Linked DNA regions of Shumkonia mesophila. The protein of the gene in region 1 interacts with the protein of each later gene in a pairwise test. Links are inferred from orthologs where the notes say so. Each region holds a gene or a part of one and is shown in the gene's direction. Other genes may lie near its edges.

The links.
Region 2: the proteins of ODR01_RS09830 (region 1) and dnaA interact in binary tests that used the Escherichia coli proteins (3 or more experiments, as listed by UniProt). The link is inferred for Shumkonia mesophila from one-to-one orthologs.

What each region holds. Positions count from the first base shown.
Region 1 is NZ_JAOTID010000004.1:335,250-343,126, forward strand. What follows is about bases 3,830-6,822. They hold ODR01_RS09830 (replicative DNA helicase), read left to right. Parts: upstream 3,830-4,569; coding sequence 4,570-6,075; downstream 6,076-6,822. Other genes in these bases: ODR01_RS09825 (cyclopropane-fatty-acyl-phospholipid synthase family protein), read left to right, coding at 3,830-4,470; alr (alanine racemase), read left to right, coding at 6,083-6,822. Outside these bases: fabD (ACP S-malonyltransferase), read right to left, coding at 1-342; rpsF (30S ribosomal protein S6), read left to right, coding at 631-1,089; rpsR (30S ribosomal protein S18), read left to right, coding at 1,092-1,373; ODR01_RS09815 (DUF2232 domain-containing protein), read left to right, coding at 1,478-2,416; rplI (50S ribosomal protein L9), read left to right, coding at 2,416-3,021; more of ODR01_RS09825, read left to right, coding at 3,232-3,829; more of alr, read left to right, coding at 6,823-7,189; ODR01_RS09840 (MlaE family ABC transporter permease), read left to right, coding at 7,191-7,877. UniProt on the Escherichia coli protein: The main replicative DNA helicase, it participates in initiation and elongation during chromosome replication. Travels ahead of the DNA replisome, separating dsDNA into templates for DNA synthesis.
Region 2 is NZ_JAOTID010000001.1:411,785-415,926, reverse strand. Bases 1,271-4,142 are described here. They hold dnaA (chromosomal replication initiator protein DnaA), read left to right. Parts: upstream 1,271-1,954; coding sequence 1,955-3,331; downstream 3,332-4,142. Other genes in these bases: dnaN (DNA polymerase III subunit beta), read left to right, coding at 3,549-4,142; rpsT (30S ribosomal protein S20), read left to right, coding at 1,271-1,307. In the rest of the region: mutM (bifunctional DNA-formamidopyrimidine glycosylase/DNA-(apurinic or apyrimidinic site) lyase), read left to right, coding at 1-553; ODR01_RS01780 (hypothetical protein), read left to right, coding at 567-947; more of rpsT, read left to right, coding at 1,041-1,270. UniProt on the Escherichia coli protein: Plays an essential in the initiation and regulation of chromosomal replication. Binds in an ATP-dependent fashion to the origin of replication (oriC) to initiate formation of the DNA replication initiation complex once per cell cycle.

The sequences.
Region 1 (7,877 bases):
GGCCGCCACCGGCACGCTGAGCGCCTCGGCGGCGGCCAGCGCCGAATATTCGCCCAGCGAATGGCCGGCGACGAAGGCGCAGGCCTTCGCCACGTCCATGCCGCCTTCCTGGCGCAACACCCGGATGACCGCCAGGCTGACCGCCATCAGCGCCGGTTGCGCGTTCTCCGTCAGGGTCAGCTCGTCGGCCGGACCTTCGAACATCAGCTTGGCCAGGTGCTGGCCCAAAGCGTCGTCCACCTCCTGGAAGAGGTGGCGCGCGGCGGGAAAAGCGGCGGCGAGTTCTCGGCCCATGCCAACGGCTTGCGAACCCTGGCCGGGAAAAACGAAAGCGCGGGTCATGCGGTCGTTCCTTCGGATTTAATTTCGGTGACAGTGCACTTAATTCACTCCGCTCCCCCGGCTGCCGCCCGCGTCGCGCCGAATTAAGTGCACTGTCACCGAAATAGCAACGGAAATGGCGGCCAGTGATAGCGTCTCGGCCGTAGGTGTCAAGCGCGCTTGCACATGGATTTCAAATGTGTATAGTGCCGCGCCTCATATCTCTGTGCCGGGAAGGGCCCGGCTATGCTCGTCGGATCCGCGAAAACCACCGGCCGATGGGTTGAGAAAAGCCAGACGGAGAAGAAGATGCCGTATTACGAAAACGTGTTTATCGCACGTCAGGACATCTCTGCCACCCAGGTCGATTCCCTCGCCGACGCCTTTACCGCCACCATCGAAGGTCTGGGCGGCAAGGTCGCCAAGCGCGAGTACTGGGGGCTGCGCAACCTGGCGTACAAGGTGAAGAAGAATCGCAAAGGCCACTACGTGCTGCTCAACCTGGACGCCCCCGCCGAGGCCGTCCACGAGATGGAGCGGCTGATGCGGATCAACGAAGACATCCTGCGTTACCTGACGATTCGCGTCGACGAGTTGGAAGAAGGCCCGTCGGCCATGGTCCAGGGCCGCGGCGGCCGTGAAGAGCGGCACCGTCGTGGCGATCGCGGCTCCTCGCCGCGCTTTGGCGACGACGACGCCGTCGATGCCGATGCTCCGGCGGCCGAGGTCGAGGTTAGCGGCGACGTGATCGAGGGAGACGCCCGATGATGATGGATGACGACGACAAGAGAGAGAGAACCGGTGGCGCCCGCGGGGCCGCTGGCGGCGGACGCCGGCCGTTTGTCCGTCGGCGCAAGACGTGTCCGTTCTCCGGCCGCGGCGCGCCGAAGATCGACTACAAGGACATCCGGCTGCTGACGCGCTATGTGTCCGAGCGCGGCAAGATGGTGCCGAGCCGGATCACCGCCGTCTCCGCCAAGAAGCAGCGCGAGTTGTCGCGGGCCATCAAGCGGGCCCGTTACCTGGCGTTGCTGCCCTACGTGCTGAAGTAGGGACGCCCCGGAAGCCGAACCGCCGGCCCCGCCCCTCGACGTCGAGGGGATGGTGCCGCCGGTCGGCGCTCCGTGCAGCCCCAGGAATAGAGGCCCGAGAACCCATGTCCAGGCACCTCTTCATCGCCCTGGGCGGAATCGCGAGCGCGGTCCTGTCGATCGCTTTCGCGACGGGAAAGCCCAGCATGATCATGCTGGCCAATCTCGCGCCTTTGCCGCTGTTCCTGGTCGGCCTCGGCTATGGGGCCAAGGCGGGATTCCTGGCGGGAGCCGTCGGGTTGACCCTGTCGGCGGGGATGGGCGGCCTGGTGGCCGCCGGCATGTACGGGTTGGTTCATGCCCTGCCCAGCGGGCTGGCCTTCCGCCAGGCCCTGTTGCAGCGAACCGACGACAAGGGCCAGGCGACATGGTATCCGCTGGGGGCCGTCCTCTGCTGGTTGGCCGCCTTTGCCGGCGCCCTTCTGGTGGTGGTGGCCCTGGTCAGGTACGAACAAGGCGAAGGTCTCCGGCAATCGGTATCTTCCTATCTGGAGATGGTGCTGCGGGTCGTCTGGCCGGTGCTGGCCGAGACGGATCGAAACGAGATCCTCGCCGAAATGGTCCCCTTCTTTCCGGGTGCCGCCGCGGTCATGTGGCTCGCGGTCGTCGTCGGCAACGGGCTGCTGGCCCTGGCCATCCTGACCCGCTCGGGGCGCAACGTGCGTCCGGGCCCGACGGCCAAGGACATGGTGTTGCCGGACTGGGTGTCGTGGCTGATGGTGGCGGCCGCCGTCGTGTCCTTGCTGGGATCGGGCGACGTGGAGTATATCGGGCGTAACCTGGTCATGATCATGGCGGTGCCCTTCTTCATTCTGGGAACGGCCGTGGTTCATGGACTGGCCCGCCGGGTTCGCGCCCGTCAGCCGCTTCTGGTGGTGTTCTATGTGGTTTTGTTCATGTCCGGTTGGGCCCGCATGGCCGTGGTCGGACTTGGGTTGATCGAGCAGTGGGTTGGCGTGCGGCGCCGTGTCGCTGGACCGGACCCGGTGCGGGAGGACGAATGATGCAAGTGATTTTGTTGGAGCGGATCGAAAAGTTGGGGCAGATGGGCGACGTGGTCAACGTCAAACCCGGCTACGCCCGGAACTATCTGTTGCCCGAGAAGAAGGCGATGCGGGCGACCGAAGAAAACCGTCGCTATTTCGCCAAGCAGCGGGTCCAGCTCGAGGCCGTCAACCTCGAACGCCGCGAGGAGGCCCAGGCGGTCGCCGCCAAGATGACGGGCCTGTCCGTGACGCTGATCCGCCAGGCCGGCGAAGCCGGCCAGCTGTATGGCTCGGTCGGCGCCCGCGACATCGCCGACGCCATGCTGGCGGCCGGCTTCGAGGTCAGCCGCAAGCAGGTCAAGCTGGCGCCGCCGATCAAGACGGTCGGCATCCATGACGTACGGGTCGACCTTCACGCCGAGGTGGCGGTGACAGTCAAGGCCAATATCGCCCGCTCGCCCGAGGAGGCCGAAATCCAGGCCAAGACCGGCGAGGCCGTCGTCCGCGAGGAAGAGCGGCCGGTCCTGATCGCCGAGGAGGAAGCCCCCGAGGAGGAGGCCGAGGCCGAGGCCGAGGCCGAAGCCGGCGACGAGGCGAAGCCCGCCGACGAGGAAGACGCTTAAGACGGGTTGTCGCCGCGATCCGATCGAAAAGGCGCGCCGGGTTGCCGGCGCGCCTTTTTTGCTGCGCCGCCAACGGCCTCCTCTTGTCGCGCCTACCCAAACATCCCATTTCTGTGGTACGCTTTTTCTCGGGAGTCCCAGGAGGGGGCACCCGCATAACGGGATGCTCAGTCATAGGCGCCGTTATGGCGCCGTTTCGGGAATGGCGCGATGTTGCTGGATTGGCTGCTGACACGCCTGGTTAGGGTTGGCACCCTGACACTCGTCGATGCCGAAGGCCGGACCCGTGTGTACCGCGGTGAGCCCGGGCCCGAGGTCAGGGTTCGCCTGCACGACAAGGCCCTTCACTGGCGCCTGCCGCTCAACGTGCAACTGACGGCCGGCGAAGCCTACATGGACGGAACGCTGACGGTCGAGGACGGCTCCGTCTTCGACCTGCTGAACCTGGCGGCGATCAATCTGCCGTCGCTGGAGCGCCATCCGTTCTTCGCCCTTGGCAACTTGCTGCAACGCGCCCTCCGGCGTCTGCACCAGTTCAACATCCTCCCCCGGGCGCAGGCCAACGTGGCCCATCATTACGACATTTCCGGCGCCATCTACGACCTCTTCCTCGATGCCGACCGCCAGTATTCGTGCGCCTATTTCGTGCGGCCGGACGACGACCTGGAAACCGCCCAGGAGAACAAGAAAAACCATATCGCCGCCAAACTGCTGCTGCGCGAAGGGCAGAAGGTGCTGGACATCGGATGCGGCTGGGGCGGCCTGGCGCTCACCCTGGCCCGGCGGGCCAAGGTCGAGGTGACCGGCATGACGCTTTCCACCGAACAGTTCCACCTGGCCGGCCAGCGGGCCGAGGAAGCCGGGCTGGCCAAGCGGGTCCACTTCCACCTGCGCGACTATCGCCATCAGCAGGGCCGCTTCGATCGCATCGTTTCGGTGGGCATGTTCGAGCACGTCGGGGTCGGCTACTACAAGACCTTCTTCGGCAAGATCCACGACCTGCTGACCGACGACGGCGTGGCGCTCATCCATACCATCGGCCGCGCCGACGGCCCCGGCGCCACCAGCCCGTGGATTCGCAAGTACATCTTCCCCGGCGGCTATATCCCGGCCCTCTCGGAAGTGACGGCGGCCATCGAACGCAGCCGGCTTTTCATCACCGACGTCGAGGTGCTCCGGCTTCACTACGCCGAAACCCTGCGTCACTGGCGGGAGCGGTTCGTCGCCAACTGGGACGAAGCCAAGACCATTTATGACGAGCGGTTCTGCCGGATGTGGGAATTCTATCTGGCGGCCAGCGAGGTGGCCTTCCGCCACCTGGGCCTGGTCGTCTTCCAGGTCCAGTTGGCCCGTCGCCAGGACGCCGTGCCACTGACCCGGACCTACCTGACCGACGAAAGTCGCCGGATGGAACGGCAGCCCGGCGCCGGCCGCCAAGTCGCGGCGTAGGTTTTCCACCGGTCATCCACGTGTCATCCACTTTTACACAGGGGGGTGGGAAACGTCCCCTCTTTGCAGAGTGGTGCCGAGCCACTAGGTTGGCGTCCCATGACGATGCAAGTCTCCACCTCGCTGCCCCAACAACTCGCCGATGCCGACGCCCGGCTGTCGGCCTTTCGCACGCCGCCCCACAATATCGACGCCGAGAAAGCGCTGCTGGGCGCCATCTTCGCCAACAACCGCGCCTACGAGGCGGTTTCCGAGTTCCTGAGGTCCGACCATTTCGCCATCGGGCAGAACGGCCGCATCTTCGAAGCCTGCGCCAAGCTGGTGGAGCGCGGCCAGATTGCCGACCCGGTGACGCTCAAGAACTTCTTCGAGCAGGACCAGTCGCTGGCCGAGGTCGGCGGCCCGGCCTATCTGGCCGAGTTGGCGTCCTCGGCGGTGGGCCTGATCAACGCCGGCGAGTATGGCCGGCTGATCTATGACCTGCATCTGCGCCGCGAGCTCATCAACCTGGGCGAGGACGTGGTCGAGCGGGCCTATCAGGGCGACGTCGAGGAGACCGCGGTCAACCAGATCGAGCGGGCCGAACAGGGCCTCTACGACCTGGCCACCCGCGGCGAGTACGAGGGCGGCTTCCAGCCCTTCAAGACCTCGGTCATCGACGCCATCGAAATGGCCGAAAAGGCCCACAAGCGCGAAGGCTCGCTGGCCGGCGTCGGCACCGGGTTCACCGATGTCGACAAGACGCTGGGCGGCCTGCATCCCTCCGACCTCATCATCCTGGCCGGCCGGCCGTCGATGGGCAAGACGGCGCTGGCCACCAACATCGCCTTCAACGCCGCCTATACCTACGCCAAGTCGAAGGGCGGCGAAGGCGGCATCGTCGGCTTCTTCTCGCTGGAAATGTCGGCCGAGCAGCTGGCCAGCCGCATTCTTTCCGAGCAGACCGACATCTCGTCGGACCGCATGCGCAAGGGCGAGCTTTCGAACGACGAGTTCAACCGCCTGGTGGTCGCCAGCCAGACCCTGCACCAGATCCCCATCTTCATCGACGACACCCCGGCGCTGACGGTCAGCGCGCTGCGTACCCGGGCCCGCCGCCTGAAGCGTCAGCATGGCCTGGCCATGATCGTCATCGACTACCTGCAGCTGATCGCCTCCTCGCACGGCTCGCGCAGCGACAACCGGGTGCAGGAAGTTTCGGAAATCACCCGCGGGCTGAAAACGCTGGCCAAGGAACTCGATGTGCCGGTGCTGGCGCTGTCGCAGCTGTCGCGCGCCGTCGAGCAGCGCGACAACAAGCGGCCGCAGCTTTCGGATTTGCGCGAATCGGGGTCCATCGAGCAGGACGCCGACGTCGTCATGTTCATCTTCCGCGAGGAATACTACCTGGAGCGCGACGAGCCGGCCCAGCGCCAGGACGAAAACGACGACAAGTTCTTCGACCGCCGCAAGCGTTGGGAGGAACGGCTGGAGACGGTGCGCAACGTCGCCGAGGTCATCGTTGCCAAGCAGCGCCACGGGCCCATCGGCACCGTCAAGCTGATGTTCCAGGGGGCGTTCACCCGCTTCGGCAACCTCGACCAGGACCATCCGGGTTACCGGTGAACCGGCCATGGTGAGCGAGGCTTCCAGCGGCGCCGTCCTGACCATCGACCTGGCCGCCCTGGCCGCCAACTGGCAAAGCCTGAGGGATCGCCTGAAGGGCGCCGAATGCGCCGGCGTGGTGAAGGCCGATGCCTATGGCCTTGGCCTGGAGCCGGTGGCCCGAACCCTCGCCGCGGCGGGATGCCGGGTCTTCTTCGTCGCCCACCTGGAGGAAGGCGTCGCGCTGCGCGCCGTCCTGCCCAGGGCCGAGATCCATGTCCTGAACGGCCTTTTGCCCGGCACCGCCGCCGAGTTCGCGGCCAACCGGCTGATTCCGGTGCTGAACAGCCTGGAGAGCATCGACGCCTGGCGGGCCTTCTGCCGGACCCGGCAAAGCGCCTTGGCCGCCGACATCCACGTCGATACCGGCATGTCGCGCCTCGGCCTGCCGCCCGAAGAGGTGCAAACCCTCGCCGCCGAGCCGGCGCGCCTCGACGGCGTGGCGCCCGGCTACCTGATGAGCCATCTGGCCTGCGCCGACGAGCCGGGCCATCCGATGAACCCCGGGCAGTTGGCCGCGTTCGTCGAGATCCGCCGGCGGCTGCCCCTGACGCGCGCCTCGCTGGCCAATTCGGCGGGCATCTTTCTGGGATCCGGCTTCCACTTCGACCTCGCCCGGCCGGGGATCGCCGTCTATGGCGGCAACCCGGTGCCCGAATGCCCCAATCCGATGGCGCAAGTGGTTCGCCTGCAAGGAAAAATCCTGCAAGTGCGCGGCGTTGACACCCCCCAGACCGTTGGATATGGTGCCACACATCGCTTCGCCGGGCCCGCCAGGATCGCCACCATCGCGGTGGGTTATGCCGACGGTTTCCTGCGGTCCCTCGGCAACGCGGGGTGCGGGTTTGTTGGCGACATCCGGGCGCCGGTGGTGGGACGTGTTTCGATGGACCTGATCACGCTCGACGTCACCGCCGTTCCGGAAGCCCAATGCCGGCCAGGCTCGCTGGTCGACCTGATCGGCCCGCACAACGATATCGACGCCGTGGCCGGCACGGCCGGCACCATCAGCTACGAGATCCTGACCGGCCTCGGCCGGCGCTACCATCGGCGCTACGTCGGCGGGGCGGACTGACATGCGCCTGCTGCAACTGATCGGGCGGGTCGTCCTGGCCTTCCTCGGCACCACGGGCCGCCTGGCGCTGTTCGCCGGCGCCGGCTTTTCCCATTGCGTGCGGCCGCCCTTCTATCCGCGCATCATCGTCCGCCAGATGGTCGATATCGGCTACTACTCGCTGCCGGTGGTCGGCCTGACCGCCATTTTCGCCGGCATGGTCATGGCGTTGCAGACCTATACCGGAACCTCGCGCTTCTCGGCCGAAAGCGCGGTCGCCAACATCGTCGTGCTGGCGCTGACCCGCGAACTCGGCCCGGTGCTGGCCGGCCTGATGGTGGCCGGGCGCATTGGCGCCTCGCTGGCCGCCGAGATCGGCACCATGCGGGTGACCGAGCAGATCGACGCGCTCACCACGCTGTCCACCAATCCGATGAAGTACCTGGTGGCGCCGCGGCTGGTGGCCGGCGTCGTCATGTTTCCAGTATTGGTGCTGATCGCCGACATCATCGGGGTGTTCGGCGGCTATCTGGTGGCGGTCTACAAGCTGGGCTTCAACGCCTCCATCTACATCCAGAATACCTATAATTTCCTCCAGGCCGAGGACGTCATCTCGGGCCTGGTCAAGGCCGCCGTCTTCGGCGTCATCGTCACCCTGATGGGGTGCTATCACGGCTATCATTCGAAGGGCGGCGCCCAGGGCGTGGGC
Region 2 (4,142 bases), on another replicon or contig:
GCTCGAAACCGACGACGGCTATTCGGTGCGCTTCAACGATCCCCGCCGATTCGGCCTGATGGCGCTGGCCCGCGCCGACGCCCTGGCGGCCCATCCGTTGCTGGCCGGCCTTGGCCCCGAACCGCTGGGAGACGGCTTCGACGGGGCGGCCCTGGCGGCCCGCCTGGCCGGGCGGCGGGGACCGCTCAAGGTGGCGCTGCTGGACCAGTCGGTGGTCGCCGGGCTCGGCAACATCTACGCCAGCGAGGCGCTGTTCAGGGCCGGGCTGTCGCCGCTGCGCGCCGCCGCCAGCGTGACCGGGCGGCGGGCGGAGCGGCTGGTCCGGGCGATTCGCCTGACGCTGGAGGAGGCCATCGCCGCCGGCGGTTCGTCGCTGCGCGACCATCGCCGGCCGTCGGGCGAGCTCGGCTATTTCCAGCACAGCTTCGCCGTCTACGACCGGGAAGGGCAGGCTTGCCCGGGCTGCGACTGCGACTCCGCGGCGACCGGGGGCATCCGGCGAATCATCCAGGGCGGCCGTTCGACTTTCTATTGTGCGAAGCGCCAGCGATGAGGTACCACCGGGAATGATGACAGGCATTCGACGACGCTGGAAGACGGGGGCGCTGGCGTTCCTGTTGACGGTGGCGACGGCGGCAGCCGGCGCCGCCGACACCGCCTTCGTCAGCGGCATCGACGACCTGCCCCTGATGGCGGGTCTTGTCGAGCAGCCCGGCAGCGCCCTGGTTTTCGATTCGCCTTCGGGGCGGATCGTCGAGAGCGAGGCCTCGGGCGCGCTGTCGCGGGCCGAGGTCATGGCCTTCTACGTGGCGACGCTTCCCGAATTGGGATGGCACCGCCAGGGCGAGGCCGCATTCGCCCGTCAGCGCGAAACCCTCACGTTGGAAATCGCCGAGAGGCCAGGCGGGGTGGTGGTGCGCTTTGTGCTGTCGCCCGCCGGTCCGTGAGGGCGACTCGCGACGCCAAGGGTTGACGGGCCCGGGCTGAGGGATATATAAGCCTGCGATCTTTCCGGGAACACGAAGAACAGGATTGAACGCATGGCCTATAATTCGTCGGCGAAGAAGCGCATCCGCCAGATCGAGCGTCGCACCGAGGTGAACCGCGCGCGGGTCAGCCGGATTCGCACGTTCGTCCGCAAGGTCGAGGAAGCGATTGCCAGCGGCAACAAGGAAGCGGCCGCGGGGACTCTTCGCGAGGTCCAGCCGGAGCTGATGCGTGGCGCCAAGTCGGGCCTTCTGCATCGCAATACGGTGGCCCGCCGCGTGTCGCGGCTGTCCCGCCGGATCAAGGCGATGACCGCCTGATCCACTCTCGAATCCAAGCAGGCCGCGACCCCCTGGGACGCGGCCTTTTTCGTGCCTGCGGGGTGCCGTTCGGGGACTCTGCAGGGTGGGGTGAGTCAAGCGAATTTTTTTCGACGTTCGCTTTTCGGTCTTATTGCATGACCGGAGGGTGGCCGGTACAGTGTCGGTCACCCCGATGGACTGGGAACCCTACAATTTATGGTGTTTTCAGTATTCAATTTGGGACGCGTCAGAATTTAAAGGTAAAATTACAGACAAAGCTGACGCAATATTAAGAGTTGCGGCAAGAATGTTTTTGCTTCATTAGAAGCAAGGTATGCTCCGGGAAGAAATTCAAAACGGGGCTCGTAAGAAATCGACAAAAGATTTCGCGAATACAACAGGGTCTTGAGGGGTGTGCCCGTTCGGCTGGGGTTCCGGTCTGAGGAGGAGCCGAAGGCTTGAAAGGGGGATAACCACCCGAATTCCTGGGGGCGTGGTGTTCCTCGAAAATGCTCGGCGGGGGGTTCCCTGCCGGGATGATGTTGGTGATTGCTTCGTCGTGGAGTTCGCTCTTCGCGGGTCGGGCGGGCGATGACGGTGGGGGCCGATAAGTCCGACGGCCACGACGACTGAGAGTTTGGGGGCACCTGAGGATGAACGACGGAATGGGGGAGATCCGATTGCATTCGCAATGGGAGGCGGTCTGCGGACGATTGCGCTCCGAGATCGGAGAAGCCGCGTATCAGAGCTGGTTGAAACCCATCACGGTGCGCGAAATGGCCGACGGCCAAGTGCGGCTGTCGGTGCCGACCCGGTTCATGCAGGACTGGATCGTCACCCACTACGCCGACCGGCTGTGCATGCTCTGGCAGGGGGAGAATCCGGGCATCCGCAGCGTCGACGTCGTGGTGCTGAGCGATCGCCCGGCGCGGGCGGTCGAGAAGCCCGCCGTCGTCGCGCCGTTGCCGACCGTCCCGACCGCCCGGCGCATGGGGTCGGCCGAGGAGGCGGTGGTCGACATCGGCGCGCCGCTGGACCCGCGCTTCACTTTTGAACGCTTCGTGGTCGGTAAGCCCAACGAGTTCGCCTACGCGGCGGCGCAGCGGGTGGCCGACGCCACCCAGGTGTCCTTCAACCCGCTGTTCCTCTATGGCGGGGTCGGGCTGGGCAAGACCCATCTGATGCACGCCATCGCCTGGCGCATCCGCCAGAGCGACCCCACCCGCAACGTCATCTATCTGTCGGCCGAGAAGTTCATGTACCGGTTCATCCGGGCGCTGCGCGAGCAGAACACGGTCGACTTCAAGGAGCAGTTCCGTTCGGTCGACGTGCTGATGATCGACGACGTCCAGTTCATCGCCGGCAAGGACTCGACGCAGGAGGAATTCTTCCACACCTTCAACGCGCTGGTCGACCAGGGCCGGCAGATCGTGCTGTCGGCCGACAAGTCGCCCTCCAACCTGGAGGGGATCGAGGAGCGCTTGAAGTCGCGCCTCAACTGCGGACTGGTCGCCGACATCCACGCCACCACCTACGAGCTGCGTCTCGGCATCCTGCAGTCGAAGGCTGACCAGCTGGGCGTCGAGGTCAAGCGCAACGTGCTGGAATTCCTCGCCCACAAGATCACCTCGAACGTCCGCGAACTGGAAGGGGCGCTGAACCGCATCGTCGCCCACGCCCAGCTGGTGGGCCGCCAGATCACGCTGGAGACCACGCAGGAGGTCCTGCACGACCTGCTGCGCGCCAACGACCGCCGGGTGACCATCGAGGAGATCCAGAAGCGGGTGGCCGAGCATTTCAACATCCGCATTTCCGACATGCACTCGGCCCGCCGCGCCCGTTCGGTGGCGAGGCCCCGTCAGGTCGCCATGTACCTGGCCAAACAGCTCACCACCCGCTCGCTGCCCGAAATCGGGCGCAAGTTCGGGGGGCGCGACCACACCACCGTCATGCATGCCGTGCGCAAGGTCGATGAGCTGCGCGAGAGGGATGCCGGATTCGCCGAGGACGTCGAGCTTCTGCGCCGCATGCTGGAGGGCTGAGCGGGCCCTGCGGCCCTTCCCGCGGCGGGTCCCGGAAGGGGCTGCCCGGGCGGTCGTGGGCGCGGTCGAATGTGCTTTTGATTCCAAGCACTTTTGTTATAATGGCCGCCCTCTGCGGGGGCCCTTCACGGTACTCTTCGGCGACCACCATGCGGGAACTGACGGGCGTCGGGATTCGCCCGTGGGGGGAAGGCCACACTTTGGATAAGTTGGTGCCATGAAACTGACCATCGAGCGTGCCGCTTTGCTGAAATCGCTGGGACACGTCCAAAGCGTGGTCGAGCGCCGCAACACCATTCCGATCCTGTCCAACGTCAAGGTCACGGCCAGGGACGGCCGGCTCAGCCTCAACGCCACCGACATGGATCTCGACATCGCCGAATCGGTCGCGGCCGAGGTGGCGACGCCGGGCGAAACCACGGCGCCGGCCCACACGCTCTATGAAATCGTGCGCAAGCTGCCGGAAGGCTCCCAGGTGGAGCTGGAAACCGCCGACGGCGACAGCCTGACGCTGCGCTCCGGTCGCTCGCGCTTCACGCTGTCGTGCCTGCCGACCGAGGACTTCCCGGTGATGGCGGGCGGCGACCTGCCCCAGGAATTCAAGCTGCCGGCGGCCGAGCTGCGCGGCCTGGTCGACCGCACGCGCTTCGCCATCTCCACCGAGGAGACGCGCTACTACCTGAACGGCATCTACCTGCATGCCAGCCAGCGCGACGGCGTCGACGTGCTGCGCGCGGTGGCCACCGACGGCCATCGCCTGGCCAGCGTGGAAATGCCGCTGCCCGAGGGGGCGACCGGCATGCCCGGCGTC